One region of the Geobacillus sp. FJAT-46040 genome, then DNA from elsewhere that is predicted to be linked to it. Evidence: riboswitches for the same ligand, from Rfam matches in the RefSeq annotation. Region 1 holds a riboswitch; the other holds the start of a gene.
The links. Region 1 has a riboswitch for cobalamin ahead of CD000_RS04280 (ABC transporter substrate-binding protein). Riboswitches for the same ligand answer to the same signal wherever they lie in the genome.

Region 1 (7,461 bases):
ATGGTGGTGAAAATGAGGGCCGCCTCGATCGCCACCCCCACGTATACGGACAGCGCGTAGCCCACATAAACGACCAACGCCGATACCCCGTAAACAGCGGCCAACACGACCGCCGCGGCCGCCGCCCCTTTCGCCCGCCGCTTTGTTCCTTGATTCCAGCGGCGGTCAAGCCACGCAATCAGCGTTCCCATCCCGCGCACAGGGTGCGGCAGCCAGCGCGGATCGCCCACGAGGGCATCGAGAAACAGCGCCAACGTCAATGCGGCCAAATGGGTCATCGCCGTTTCCTCCGCTTCTCCCAGCGGCCAAGCGCCTCAACTGTTGCCTCATACACAAGCCGGCCGAGCGCCCGGCCAAGCTCCGTCGCCGTTCCGGCATAGGCAAAGACCTGCCCGGTTTGCGTCGCCGCCACGGCGAGCGAATCGGTCGACGTGCCGGTGGCAAGCGTCCCTGTTTCCAGGTCGCAAACCGAACAGTCGGCGAGCGCTTTTACCTTCGCTTCCGTCGCTGTCATCATCGCCTGGACAAACGCCGCTTCCGTCAGCACTCCGTCAATGACAATCACCATATTGATCGTTCCCGGCCTTGCCGCAAGCGGCTTATGCTGCCACGCCCGAGCGGCATCAACCGCATTGCCGACGCCAGCGGTCGTCATGATTGCAACCGAAAACGCTTCCCCTTCTTTCTGAAGCCAAACGGCATCATGGACGTCAACCGCCGTCATCATGCCGATCGTTCGTTTCGGCGAAAACCCGTGCTGCTCCAAATAGCGGCGCATGTCTCCTTCCGCATCGCCGCAATCGTAATCCAACCCGACTTGGCGGTTGACAAAATGGGTCGCCCATTGAAACCCAGCGCCGATCAATGCCGAGGACAGGACGCGAAGCGGCTGGCAGGAGGCCAGAACAGCGGCGTCATCAAGAAAGGACAAACGCAGCCCGCCGGCCGACGATTCTTCTTGTTTCCCTTTCGGCACAAACGAAAACATCGGCTTTGCCGCCGCCGGATGAGCCAGACGCACAATCGGCGCGGCAAACACTTCCTCAAGCAGCGCCGGCGTCATCACATCTGTCGGCGTTCCAAGCGCCGCTGTTTTTCCTTCTTTTAACACAAGCACCCGGTCGCAATATAAGCTAGCGACGTTCATATCGTGAAAGACGGCGACGACCGTCAAATCGCGGGAGCGGGCAGCTTCCGCGAGCCGGTCCAAAAGCCGGACTTGGCCGCTCACATCCATATGGTTCGTCGGCTCATCCAGCAAGAGCAGCTGCGGCTTTTGGGCAAGCGCCCGCGCCAAATAGGCGCGCTGCCGCTCGCCGCCGCTTAGCCGCTCAAGCGGCTCATCGATTTTGTCAGCCAAGCCGACCGCACGAAGCGCTTCTTGAACCGCCGCTTCATCCTCTTTCGTCCACGTCGGAAACAAGCCGCGCTGATGGGCGTAGCGGCCGAGCGCCACCGTTTCTCTCACCGTATAGCCGGGCGCCGCCTCCGCCGTCTGCGGCAGGACAGCGGCAAACCGCGCCCATTGCTTCGCAGACAGCGCCAAAAGCGGCTGGCCATGAATCTTGATCTCACCGCTGGCAAGCGGAAGCTCTTTGCAAATGAGTTTCAGCAGCGTCGTTTTTCCGCTGCCGTTCGGCCCGACGATGCCAAACAGCTCCCCTTTTTCCACGGAAAACGTCACACGATCAAGCACTTGCTTTGGTCCATACCGATGCGATACGGCCCGCACCTCAAGCATCATCATCCCATCTTTCGCTTCATTTTTCGGAAAAACAAGACGGCAAATAGCGGGGCGCCGATCAGCGCGGTGATGACGCCGATCGGCAGTTCGCGCGGTTCAATGATCGTCCGCGCCGCCACATCGGCAAGCACAAGAAACGCACCGCCATACAAGAGAGACAGCGGCAGCAGCACCCGATAGTTTGGCCCGCACACAAGCCGAACCATATGCGGAACAACGAGCCCAACAAAACCGATCGTCCCGGACACCGACACCGCCGCGCCGGTGAGCAGCGCCGCCGCCGTCAAAATGATGACTTTTCGGCGCGTAACATCAACGCCGACATGAAGCGCCGCCGCCTCGCCAAAAGCAAACGCGTTCAACTCGCGGCCGTTGGCGAGAAGCACCGCCGCGCCGATGAGAAAAAACGGCAGCAACAGCCCGCTGTATTTCCAGCCGCGCATCGCGACGCTTCCCATCAGCCATGAGATGATTTGCCGCAATTCTTCCCCGGTCAACGCGATCATCAGTGAAATGAAGGCGCTGAAAAACGCGCCGAAGATAATGCCGGCTAAAATGATCGTCTCAACCGACAGCTGCGGCTCAACCGCGCGAGTGAACGCCAAAACGGCGACAAGCGTCGCCATGCCGCATAAAATGCTCACGATCGGCAGCGTGAACGTGCCAAAGAGCGGCCATTGCCAGCCAAGAAAGATGACGAGCACCGCCCCGACCGAGGCGCCGGACGAGACGCCGAGCGTGTACGGATCGGCGAGCGCATTTTTCAGCAACCCTTGGAACGCCGCGCCAGCCAGCGCCAATGACGCCCCGACCAAAAAAGCGAGCACGACGCGCGGCAAGCGGATCGCCATCACGATCGGCACCCAATCGGCCGGAATGTCAGACGGAAGCGGCATACCAAACCATTCGGACGCAAGAATGCGAACAATAGAAGAAAAGGGAATCGACAGCGATCCTGTCGATATCCCTACGAGCAACGATAACATGGCCGCCGTGACGGCCAATATATACATCCACGTTTTACTTGAACACATCCGGGTAAACGGCTTTGGCAAGTTCCTCGACCCCTTCGACAAGGCGCGGACCCGGGCGGCTTACTAAGTCGGTGTTGACGTCATACACCCGCTTGTTTTTCACCGCCGGCACGTCTTTCCAAGCAGCGCGCGCAAACACTTGCTTCGCTCCGCCGTATGTCGTGATGATCACATCCGGCTTATAGGCTACGGCTTTTTCTTCCGTCACCATCGGCCAGCCTTCCAAGCTGCCGGCGACGTTTTTCGCTGAAATCACTTGAAGCATCTCATCCATAAACGTCCCTTTGCCGGCCGTATACAGCTGCGGCGGCGGCGACACTTCAATCCAGACGTTCGCTTGTTTGTCCGCCGGGATTTGTTTCGCTTTTTCTTGAATTTGCGCAAGCTTCTCTTTCATCTCATCAATCACTTGCTTCGCTTTGTCCGACGCCCCGGTCGCTTTGCCGATCAATTCGATGGACGCATACACATCGTCGAACGACTTCGCGTCATTCACGACAAGCACGGTGATGCCGGCGTCTTTCAATTGCTTGAGGCCATCGCGCGAGTTATGGGCGCTTGACGCGTGGGCCAAGACAAGATCCGGTTTGAGCGAAATGATTTTCTCGACGTTGAATTCCATGCCGCCGATTTTCGTTTTCGTTTTGACGTCTTCCGGGTAATTGTCAAAATCGCTGACGCCGACGATCTTATCGCCCAACCCCAACGCATAGGCGATTTCCGTATTGCTTGGGATGAGCGAGACGATCTTTTTCGGTTCCGCTTTGATCGTGACATCCTCGCCAAGCCCGTCTTTCACCGTCACCGGAAACGCCGCTTGTTCCGTTTTCGGTTCTTCTTTTTTCGCTGGCTGGGCGTTGCTATTGGCTCCACCGCTGCAGCCGACCAGCACGGCGGCCAGAAGGAAGAACACTGCCACCACCGCCGGCCATGTCCAACGTTTCATCCGTCATTCCCCCTTCGATGATGTATGTACAACAAAAAAGCCCATTCCGTCCGAACGGGGAATGAGCGCGAAACAGACCGCCAATGGGCACAACAATGCCCTATGCGACTGTTTCCGCGTCTCACCCCCCGAAGATTCGGAAACTGCGGCAAGCAAGGCAGGTCTACTGGCTCATGCTTCATCCTACTCTGAAGCCTTCCCGTACGGAAAACAGCGCAAGCCATCCGTCCGTACAGTGGCGATTTCATTTCGTCCGCATTGACAGTTGCGGGGACAGCTCCGGATTCCCACCGGATTCCCTATTAAGCCTTTTCGGCGCCTTGCTGCGAATTGATTTAGTTATCGGATATGGACATTTTTATATTAAAGCAAGGCCTGGCATTTGACAACTGTGAATTTACAGTGGGCTGGCGGCAGGCGGTCATCGATCACTTTTGCGGTCAGGCAGCTCAGCTCCAGTGTCCGTGTTTTGTACGGAACGCCGCATGCGCCGTTGCATCGAGCTCCGCGATGTCAAATGCCGCCATGTTGCCTATTCATCGATTCCCACAAACCTCATCTTTTGAGTTTCTTCCGGCTGCGGAGAAACGTTCCTTTTCCATATGTCGCTAAAAAAATTAGGAAAGACGCCCCACCTCTGGCACGGCGTCTTTCCCCGATACAACCTTCATCTCGTCACTGTTGAATATATTTGTCAAACACAAAGCCAAAATCTTTGACTGTATAGTTCTTTTTCGCTTCCGTCAGCCAGCGAAAAGCGTATTCATTCACGGCTTGAAAATCCGCCGACACATTGGCGCCGTCACCGCGCATGTTGGCCAACACCTTGGCCGCCAGTTCCAAACTCCGCTCAGCATAGTGGAATTTCATTTCGTTTTCATGGCAAATCTCCGCAATGCTTTTCCAAGCCGCTGTAAAAAGCCTAACATCATGATCCTCCCCTTTTCATCTCAATCATAAATTTGTACCGGTCGCCGCGGTACACCGATTTGACGACTTCAAGCGGCCGGCCGTCGACAAGGTGCGTGCGGCGCTCAAGCAATAGCACCGGAGCCCCTTCTTTTATCTTCAGATGCTCCGCCTCCACCTGGCGGGCGACCGAGGCTTCCAATGTTTGAACTGCAGAGCCGATGATCATCCCTTTTTCTTTTTCGATAAATTCATAGACGGAACCGCTTACAACATCACGCGTCAGTCCGGGGACGAGATTGACCGAAATGTACAGCGTCTCCAACGCCATCGGCAAGCCGTCGGCCAACCGAAGGCGGCGGACTTCGTAAAGGTCATCGCCTTCCGCGACGCCAAGTCCTTCAGCGAGCTTCTCGGAAGCTGGAACCATCTCAAAGCTGAGGACGATCGTGCCGGGCTCCATGCCGCGCGCCCGCATATCTTCGGAAAAGCTCGTCAGCCCTTTCAGCGGCTGCTCGATTTTTTGGGCGGCGACAAATGTTCCTTTCCCGCGCCGGCGGATGAGATAGCCATCGTTCACTAAATTGTTGACCGCCTGCCGAACGGTCATCCGGCTGATGTCATACATTTCCGCCAACTCGCGCTCAGACGGGATCATCTCGCCCGGCTGCCACTCCCCTTTTTCGATCTTTTCTTTCATATATTGCTCGAGCTGATAGTAAATCGGAATCGGCGACTGTTTATCGATCACGGCGCATCCACCCGCCGCTTTTCCTTTGGGATGAGCGAGAGCGCCTCGCAGTCGGCGATGATCGTCACGTCCGGATGAAGGTGAAGCGCTGAAGCCGGCAAGTCCGGCGTGACAACGCCTTCGAGAAGCCGGGCCATGGCCTCCGCTTTTTCCTCCCCTGACGCCAACAGCACGAGGCGGCGGCTGCGCAAAATGGTCGCAATCCCCATCGTAATGGCATAGCGCGGCACGTCATCAAGCGATGGAAAAAAGCGGGCGTTCGCTTCCCGTGTCAACTCGGTCAGCTCGACGACGTGGGTGGCTGTCGAAAACGGCGTCCCAGGCTCGTTGAACCCGATATGGCCGTTGCGGCCGATGCCCAAGAGCTGCAAATCGATGCCGCCCACTTCATCGATGAGCCGCTCGTAACGGCGGCATTCTTCGTCAAGATCAGCGGCCAAGCCATCCGGCACATGCGTCTCGTGAAGCGGGATGTCAAGCTTTGAAAACAAATGCTCATTCATATAATGGCGATAACTGTTCGGATGATCCGGACCGAGCCCGACATACTCATCCAAATTGAACGTGCGCACGAGCCGATACGATGTCCCATGCTGCCGATGATCGGCGGCCAATTCGCGGTACACACCGAGCACGGTCGAGCCGGTCGCCAAGCCGAGAACGGCGTTCGGCTTTTCCTTGACTTGTTTGATGATGATGTCCGCCGCCTGACGGCTCATCTCTGCGTAGTCAGCAACTTTCAAAAGCTTCATGGCCATCGCTCTCCACTCCTTTCATCCGGCTTGCGATAGGCAAGGGCGCCGCGGCAAAACGTCATCATGACTTCATATCGTTCATTCAAAACGACGACATCGGCGTCTTTGCCGGGCCGCAAGCTGCCTTTCCGATCAAGCAAGCCAAGCTGTTTCGCCGGATTCCAGCTCGCCATGCGGATCACCTCTTCAAGCGTGCAGCCAGTATAATCGAGCACACGGCGGATGGCCTCGCCAAGCTTGAGCACGCTTCCCGCCAGCGTGCCGTCGGCAAGCCGCGCCTCTTGGCCCCGAACAGTCACCTCTTGGCCGCCAAGTTCATACCGCCCATCACCTAGACATTTCGCCCGCATGGCATCGGTGATTAATATGAGTCCATCGCTTCCTTTATTCCGGTAAGCGAAGCGGACCATCGGCGGCGCAACGTGCAACCCGTCGGCGATCAGCTCGCACATCACTTCTTCAAACATAAGCACAGCACCGGCGACACCCGGTTCACGGTGATGGATGCCGCGCATCCCATTGAACAGGTGGGTCGCATGCGTCACCCCTGCATGGACCGCCGCTTTTACTTCGTCGTAAACGGCATCGGAATGGCCGATCGAAGCGATCACACCCGTCTGTTTCAAGTAGGCGGCAAGTTCCAGCCCCCCGTTCCGCTCTGGGGCAAGCGTGACAAGGCGGATATGGCCGCCCGCCGCCTTTTGCCAGTGCTGGAACAGTGAGATGTCCGGATCGGCGAGATGGCGCGGGTGCTGCGCTCCGGCGCGCTTCGGCGACAAAAACGGTCCTTCCAGATGAACACCGAGCACTTCGGCCGCTCCCGGCCTGTTCGCCTCCGCCATATAGCGAGCGACGTTGCAAAGCGCGGCTTCGATTTGTTCGCTTGGCGCTGTCATCGTCGTCGCCAAAAAGCTCGTCGTCCCTTCCGCCGGCAAGGCGTTGGCCATCTTGTAAAGCGCCTCCGGGGTCGCATCCATGACATCCGCCCCAGCCGCCCCATGAATATGGACATCGATGAATCCCGGCACGATGGAAAACCGTGAGGAAAGCTCGATCACTTCCGCCCCTGCATCAGTTGGGCACGACGACATCGGCCCGATCGCGGCCACTTTTTCCCCTTCGATCAGCACATACCCTTGTTCAATGTTTCCTGTTTCTGCATACACCGCGGCATTTTTCAATATCCACCGCTTCATCGCGATTCCCCACTTTCTGTATCTCATTATAACATTATATATTCTAGTTGTCTATACCACTAAAACAAATCCGTCAACCAGTTCGCTTCAGCATGAAAGAAGCAGGGAAGCCGTGGCTTCCCCGCT
Region 2 (7,461 bases), 1.3 Mb from region 1:
AAAAAAGGCAAGCGATTCGGATTCACCGATGTCTAACGGTGGTAGGTAATCGCCTGCCGTCCCATTTGAACCCAAGCGTCGATAAAGTCTTGTTTCGGCGCTTTTTGGTTTTTGACAGCGGTCAATGGATCATTGAAATAAATGTACTGCTCATCGTATCCCGTAATGAGCACCGCGTGTTCCCGGTACGTGATTTTGATCGGGCCTTGCGGGGTTTGCCATTCCCGAAAGGCAGAGGGAGGAAGAGGACGAAAGGTGGTGTTGGTGATCACCCAAACCGGTGTGCCTTTGGCCAAGTATGTATAGATGTTCTCAAACGATTGCCCTGTTAAGTCGATGATTTGGTTAGGCAAGTACCGCTCAGCCAACTGCTTGATCGGCTTATGGTACACGCCGTATCCAGGCTTCGATAACGTATACATATCGCCGACAAACCCTTCATTTGGGTGGCCGTAAAACACTTGGCCATTTCGCACTTGATACGGAGTAGGATTTTTCTTGATTTGTTTCGCCAACGTCATCTTATCGACGCGAATGCCGGCATGATTCAAGAGCATGGCCAAGCTGGTTACTTCGCATCCCCTCGGCAGTTCCGGAAGCTGAGACAAAAGGGGGGCGTCAATCAGGACGGATGTCCTTAGCGCTTGTTTCTTTGAAGAGGCAACTGATCGATTCGCCTCCTTTGCTTGATTGCTGGGGGACGGATTGGTTTCTCTGCTGTTTCTGTTCTGTATGAAGGCTTTGATGGCATCGCCTATCTGGGCCGAGCTTGCATAATAGGATAATGAGGCGGCCAATAGCAAGAAACACGAAATATACAATCCGAGCGACAGTTGATCCATCCTCCCGTTTAGAGGTCTTCTCAAGAGAACAAAACAAAGGGAAACGATGAGAAAAGTCAAAAAAAGGATAAACGCTAACAAGCCATTCTCAACTCCTTTGTAACACGTGTGTGTTTTTATCGTAACAGATCGATGTGCAAAAATGGTGAAATTCACACTTTCTCCATACTTTATCGTTAATATTATGAGGAACTGAAAATCTTGCAAGCAGTGTTCCTGAAAAAATGGAAACAGATTGTTTTTGAAACTTGACGTTGTGTACGATAGAATGAAAGTATCTTTGTATCCATCATTTTAGTTTTAAACAAAAAGGTTTTTCGTGTAGTTTTTGGATTCTTCTTAGCAAAGTGGGGGGGACAATCATCGCCATGTGCGGTTTTATTGGCTGTATTCATGATCGCCCAAGAGCGATTGAGCAAACATGGAAAACAACGTTGGTGGAGATGAACCGCCTGATTACCCATCGCGGCCCCGACGATGAGGGGTATTTTTTTGATGACTACGTGAGTTTTGGTTTTCGGCGTTTGAGCATCATCGATCTGGAGGCGGGACATCAGCCGCTGTCTTATGAAAACGATCGATATTGGATCATTTTTAACGGGGAAATTTACAACTATCTTGAATTGCGGGAAGAGCTGGCGGCGAAAGGATATTCGTTTGCGACGCATTCGGATACTGAGGTGATTGTCGCCCTTTACAGCGCCGAAAAAGAAAAAGCGGTCGAAAAACTGCGCGGGATGTTTGCGTTTGTCATTTGGGACAAGCAAGAGAAAACGGTGTTTGCGGCGCGCGATCCGTTCGGCATTAAGCCGTTTTTTTATGCGGAGCAAGGAGACCGCACGTTTTTCGCTTCGGAAAAGAAAAGCATCTTGCTCGCTCTGGGACAGGAGTCGCTAAACGGCGATTCCCTGCAGCATTATTTAACATTCCAATATGTCCCTGAGCCGCTGACGATGTCGGCCGGCATTTACAAGCTGGAGCCGGGGCATTATCTCAAGAAAAAAGTCGGAAAACCGCTCACGATTCATCGTTATTGGAAGGCATCCTTCGACCCCATTCGCCAATCGGAAGAGGAGCTTGTAAAGAAAATCCGCGATGCGCTGTTTGATTCGGTCAACGTCCATATGCGCAGCGATGTGCCGGTCGGTGCGTTTTTGTCGGGAGGCATTGATTCATCGTTCATCGTCGCCATCGCGAAACAATTCCATCCGCACCTGAAGACCTTTTCCGTCGGGTTTGAGCGGGAAGGGTTCAGTGAAATCGATGTCGCAAAAGAAACCGCAGAGAAGCTTGGGGTAGACAACATTAGCTATGTCATCTCACCGCAGGAGTATATGGAAGAGCTGCCGAAAATTATGTGGCATATGGACGATCCGCTTGCCGATCCTGCGGCTGTGCCGCTTTATTTTGTCGCTCGTGAGGCGAGAAAGCATGTCACGGTTGTGCTTTCTGGCGAGGGGGCGGACGAGCTGTTCGGCGGTTACAACATTTACCGCGAACCAGAGTCGTTGCGGCTGTTTGCGCGCATGCCAAACATCGTAAAAGCGGTGTTGCGGGTGATCGCGAAGATGCTTCCGGACGGGATGAAAGGAAAAAGCTTTTTGGAGCGCGGAACGACGCCGCTTGAAGAACGGTATGTCGGCAATGCGAAAATCTATAGCGAAAAGGAAAAAGCGGCGTTGCTCAAAACGTACCAAGAGGGGCGCGAATATACGGCGGTGACGGCTCCTTTTTACCGCGAAACGCTTCATGACCCGCCCGTCAACCGGATGCAGTATATTGATCTTCATACATGGCTAAGGGGCGATATTTTAGTCAAAGCGGACAAAATGACGATGGCCCATTCGCTTGAGCTGCGCGTTCCCTTTTTAGACAAAAAGGTATTTGAGGTTGCTAGGCAAATCGTCCCTGATATGAAGATAGCCAACGGTACGACGAAATATATTTTACGTAAAGCCGCCGAAGGCATCGTGCCGGATCATGTGTTAAACCGGAAAAAATTAGGGTTCCCCGTGCCGATTCGCCACTGGCTGAAAAACGAAATGTATGACTGGGCGAGACAGCTCATCCACGAAAGCGAAACTGATCATCTGTTCCATAAGGACGTGCTCTATCGGCTGCTGGATGAACATGCCCGCCACAAGGCGGACCACAGCCGCAAGCTGTGGACGGTCTTGGCGTTTATGGTTTGGCATCAAGTCTATGTGGAAAAGAAGTACGATTTTGCTTCATCCGCACAAAGCGAGGAGCGGCCAGCGTCTGTTTTGGAGGCGTAGCAGGGAAACGACAGGGCGTTCTAAGGGCGACACCTAGAACGCCTTTTTCGATGGTGCGGACAGTTTCCTTGCCTTTGGCGAAGCGAAAGAGAAAATTTGCTTTCTCCCACTCTTGCAATTCTCCCGGTTTTGGTATATGCTTGTTCCATCAGGATGATCATCTACTATATATTGTTTTGTTCTCTTTTTTAAACAACTATATATCGTTGCACCAAGCAATGGTGTCCATCAGGACTTAATAGGGAATCCGGTGTGAATCCGGAACTGCCCCCGCAACTGTATGTGCGGACGAAATGGGATGGCCACTGGCGGCAAGAGCCATTCGGCGCGCCGCTGGGAAGGCCCCAAAGTAGGACGATGCACGAGTCAGGAGACCTGCCTTGCTTGGAACGTTTCATGTTCTTCGGGGTGTGAGAAGATGAAACGATAGGGGAAAAGAACAAGGGGTTCGTCTGCCTTTTTTCGTCTGTCGTTTCATCCGCTCGCCTGCCCGAGCGGATTTTTTATTGAAGGAGTGGGGAAACGAATGACCGCATTGACGAAAATGATCATCATCGATGACCAAGGGAAGCCGGTTTCTTTTTCACGTGAAGAGTTTGCGTCGCTGATTGGGCAAGCCGCCGCTGGATTCGGCCGTCTGTCGCTTGATGAATACGTCGAGCGTGTTTGGCAGCTTCTCAGTCGAAAGGAGTCCGTCACGGTAGAACAGCTGCACCAAACGGCTATTTTGGAAGGACTTTCTTACATTGATGAAGATGAGCCGGACTGGACATTTGTGTGCGCCCGGCTGTATTTGCGGCAATTGTACCGCGAGGCGGCACGGCAGCGCGGGTACGATGAGCGCAAGCGGTATGGCGATTTCTACTCGCTCCTTGTTGCGCTAACGGAACAAGGGGTGTACAGCCCGTTCTTGCTTGAACGTTATACGAAAGAAGAAGTCGACGCCATCGGTGCGTTTCTTGATCCGGAGAAGGACAAGCTGTTTACGTACATTGGGCTGCGCACGCTTGCGGACCGGTATTTGGCCCGCGATTATGAGCGGCGGTTGTATGAATTGCCGCAGGAGCGGTTTTTGGTCATTGCCATGACGCTCATGGCGAATGAACCGCAAAAGCAGCGGCTTGCGCTCGTGAAGGAAGCGTATTGGGCGTTAAGCAACTTATACATGACCGTGGCGACGCCGACGCTTGCCAACGCTGGGAAGTCGTACGGCCAGCTCTCAAGCTGCTTTGTCGACACGGTCGATGACAGCTTGCAAGGGATTTATGACAGCAATACCGACATCGCCAATTTATCGAAATCGGGCGGCGGCATCGGCGTCTATTTAGGCAAAATCCGGTCGCGCGGCAGCGACATTAAAGGATTCAAAGGGGTCTCCTCCGGCGTCATCCCGTGGATGAAGCAGCTGAACAATACAGCGGTGAGCGTCGATCAACTGGGGCAGCGAAAAGGGGCCATTTCCGTCTATTTGGATGTATGGCATAAAGACATTTTTGCCTTTCTCGATGCGCGGCTCAACAACGGTGACGAACGGCTGCGGACGCATGATTTGTTCACCGGCGTTTGCATCCCTGATTTGTTCATGGAGCAAGTCGAACAGCGCGGCGATTGGTATTTGTTTGATCCGCATGAAGTGCGGAAGGTGATGGGGTTTAGCTTGGAAGATTTTTATGATGAGGAAAAAGGGAGCGGCAGCTTTCGGGAAAAATATTGGCAATGCGTCAACGAACCAAGACTGTCGAAAGAAAAAGTGCCGGCGATCGAAGTGATGAAAAGCATTATGCGCAGCCAGCTCGAGTCGGGGACGCCGTTTATGTTTTACCGCGATGAAGTGAACCGGCAAAATCCGAATCGCCATCTCGGGATGATCTACTGCAGCAACCTTTGCACGGAAATCGCGCAAAACCAAAGCCCAACGGTGATGAAGCGGCAATATGTAAAAGACGGGATGATCATCATTGAAAAAATACCAGGCGATTTTGTCGTCTGCAATTTATCGTCGATCAACTTGGCGCGGGCGGTGACCGATGGGGTTTTAGCGCGGCTCATCCCGATTCAAATGCGGATGCTCGATAATGTCATTGATTTAAACAATATTCCGGTGCTGCAAGCCGGCCTGACGAACGAAAAATACCGCGCTGTCGGGCTTGGAACCTTTGGCTGGCATCATCTTTTGGCGTTAAAAGGCATTCGCTGGGAGTCGGACGAAGCGGTCCGCTATGCCGACGAGCTGTATGAAACGATCGCGTATTTGGCGATTCAAGCGAGCATGGAGCTCGCCAAAGAGAAAGGGAGCTACCCGGCGTTTCCGGGGTCGGACTGGCAGACGGGCGCTTATTTTGAGCGGCGCGGCTACGAAAGCCACGGTGAATTGGATTGGGATCGGCTGAAGCAAGATGTGACCCGCTACGGGATGCGCAACGGCTATATCATGGCCATCGCCCCGAACGCATCGACGTCGATCATCGCTGGCAGCACGGCGAGCATTGATCCCATTTTCTTAAAAGTATACGCCGAGGAAAAGAAAGATTATAAGATTCCCGTTACGGTGCCGGATTTAAACGAACAGACGATATGGTATTACAAATCGGCGTACCATATCGACCAGCGCTGGAGCATCAAGCAAAACGCCGCCCGCCAGCGCCATATCGACCAAGCCATCTCCTTTAACTTCTACGTCGTGAACACGATTAAGGCAAAAGAGCTGCTCGATTTGCATTTGACGGCGTGGAAGTCGGGGCTGAAAACGACGTATTACGTGCGTTCGACATCGGGGACGATCGACGAGTGCGATTCTTGTGCGAGCTGACCATGGGGCGCAACAAACGCCTTTGGTCGGGCTTTCCCTTCCTTGTGCGGGAGGGGCGTCCGAGGTTGGCCGCGCACATGATACTAGAAAACGAAAGGAAGGAATGGACGATGACGATCGGCTTAGTCAAACGACCGATTATGGATCCGGAGGCGCCGAACCGTTCGACGGGCATCATCAACGGCCGCTGCTCGAATGTGTTGAACTGGGACGATATTGCCTACCCATGGGCGTATGCGAAATATAAGCGAATGCTCGCCAACTTTTGGACGCCGTTTGAAATCAATATGGCGCAAGATGTGAAGCAGTTTCCGCAGCTGACCGCCCGCGAGCAGGATGCGTTTTTGAAAATCATTGGACTCTTGGCGCTGCTTGACAGCATTCAAACCGATTACGCGGGACGTGTGGCGGATTACATTACCGATCCAAGCATCAATGCCTTGATGATCATGCTCGCCCAGCAGGAAGTCATTCACAACCATTCCTATTCGTACGTGCTCTCGAGCCTTGTGCCGAAAGCAAAGCAAGATGAAGTGTTCGACTTTTGGCGAAACGAACCGACGCTGCGCAAGCGGAACGATTTTGTGACGAACGGCTACAAGGCGTTTGCGGAAGAGCCGAATGTGGAGAACTTGTTGCGCTCCATCGTTTTTGACGTCATTTTAGAAGGACTGTTTTTCTACTCAGGGTTTGCGTTCTTCTACAACCTTGCGCGCCAGCAAAAAATGGTGGCGACGAGCACGATGATCAATTACATCAACCGCGACGAGCACATTCATGTTGATTTGTTTGCGAAAATTTTCAAAGAAGTGTTGAACGAATACCCGGAGTATCGGACGCCGGAGCTTTCCGATTTTGTCCGTGAAACGTTTACGAAAGCGGCTGAGCTGGAAATCGAATGGGCCGGGGAAATCATCGGGAATGACATCGATGGCATCGACTTGGCTGATTTGGAAGCGTACATTAAGTTTTACGCCAACGTCCGCGCTCATCAGCTCGGTTTTGACCGCCCGTTTGACGGCTATCGGACGAACCCGCTCCGCTGGATTAAAGCGTATGAAGAAGTCGACCTCGGCAAATCAGACTTCTTCGAGCAAAAACCGCGCCAATATACGAAAGTGCAAGTGGATAATGGGTTTGATGAGCTGTAAGGAAAACCGCGTTGGGGCATCGTCCAACGCGGTTTTTTGCCGGAAAACATGATTAACGGAGGGATTCTCGCTGCATTATACAATGGGGAAGAGAAAAGGAAAAGAGATGTTGCGGCTTGTTGTCGGACGGTAGGCTTGGGCGCCTTACCTTGGTATAATGAGAAAAAACTTGCTTTTGAATGCGAAAGGGGACGGGAGAAGTGGGGAAAAAACAGGAAATCGAACGGCTGCGCGAGCAATTGAATCAGTGGCTCGTGGAAGAGGAGCACGACAATGACGAGGTATGGCTGAAGAGGGGGGGAAGCGATTTTTCAACGTTTCGCTCAGCTGGGTTCAAGCGCCATCGCCTATAACCAGCTTGGCGACCCGGAAACGGCGCTTGC

Region 2: another riboswitch for cobalamin. It lies ahead of CD000_RS10770 (ribonucleoside-diphosphate reductase subunit alpha); the one in region 1 lies ahead of CD000_RS04280 (ABC transporter substrate-binding protein).

Annotation. Positions count from the first base shown of each region.
Region 1 is NZ_NISS01000001.1:784,033-791,493, reverse strand. Features, by position in the region: gene cbiB (adenosylcobinamide-phosphate synthase CbiB) at 1-278, opposite strand, end outside; gene CD000_RS04290 (adenosylcobinamide amidohydrolase) at 275-1,747, opposite strand; gene CD000_RS04285 (FecCD family ABC transporter permease) at 1,744-2,799, opposite strand; gene CD000_RS04280 (ABC transporter substrate-binding protein) at 2,765-3,724, opposite strand; cobalamin riboswitch at 3,864-4,062, opposite strand; gene CD000_RS04275 (YvbH-like oligomerization domain-containing protein) at 4,400-4,594, opposite strand; gene CD000_RS04270 (GntR family transcriptional regulator) at 4,653-5,384, opposite strand; gene nagB (glucosamine-6-phosphate deaminase) at 5,381-6,142, opposite strand; gene nagA (N-acetylglucosamine-6-phosphate deacetylase) at 6,133-7,335, opposite strand.
Region 2 is NZ_NISS01000001.1:2,045,819-2,053,279, reverse strand. Features, by position in the region: partial or broken gene CD000_RS10785 (multicopper oxidase family protein) at 1-3, opposite strand, end outside; gene CD000_RS10780 (C39 family peptidase) at 33-923, opposite strand; gene asnB (asparagine synthase (glutamine-hydrolyzing)) at 1,211-3,118, shown strand; cobalamin riboswitch at 3,320-3,515, shown strand; gene CD000_RS10770 (ribonucleoside-diphosphate reductase subunit alpha) at 3,645-5,927, shown strand; gene CD000_RS10765 (ribonucleotide-diphosphate reductase subunit beta) at 6,038-7,078, shown strand; gene CD000_RS19155 (hypothetical protein) at 7,279-7,431, shown strand; gene CD000_RS19150 (gamma-glutamylcyclotransferase family protein) at 7,385-7,461, shown strand, end outside.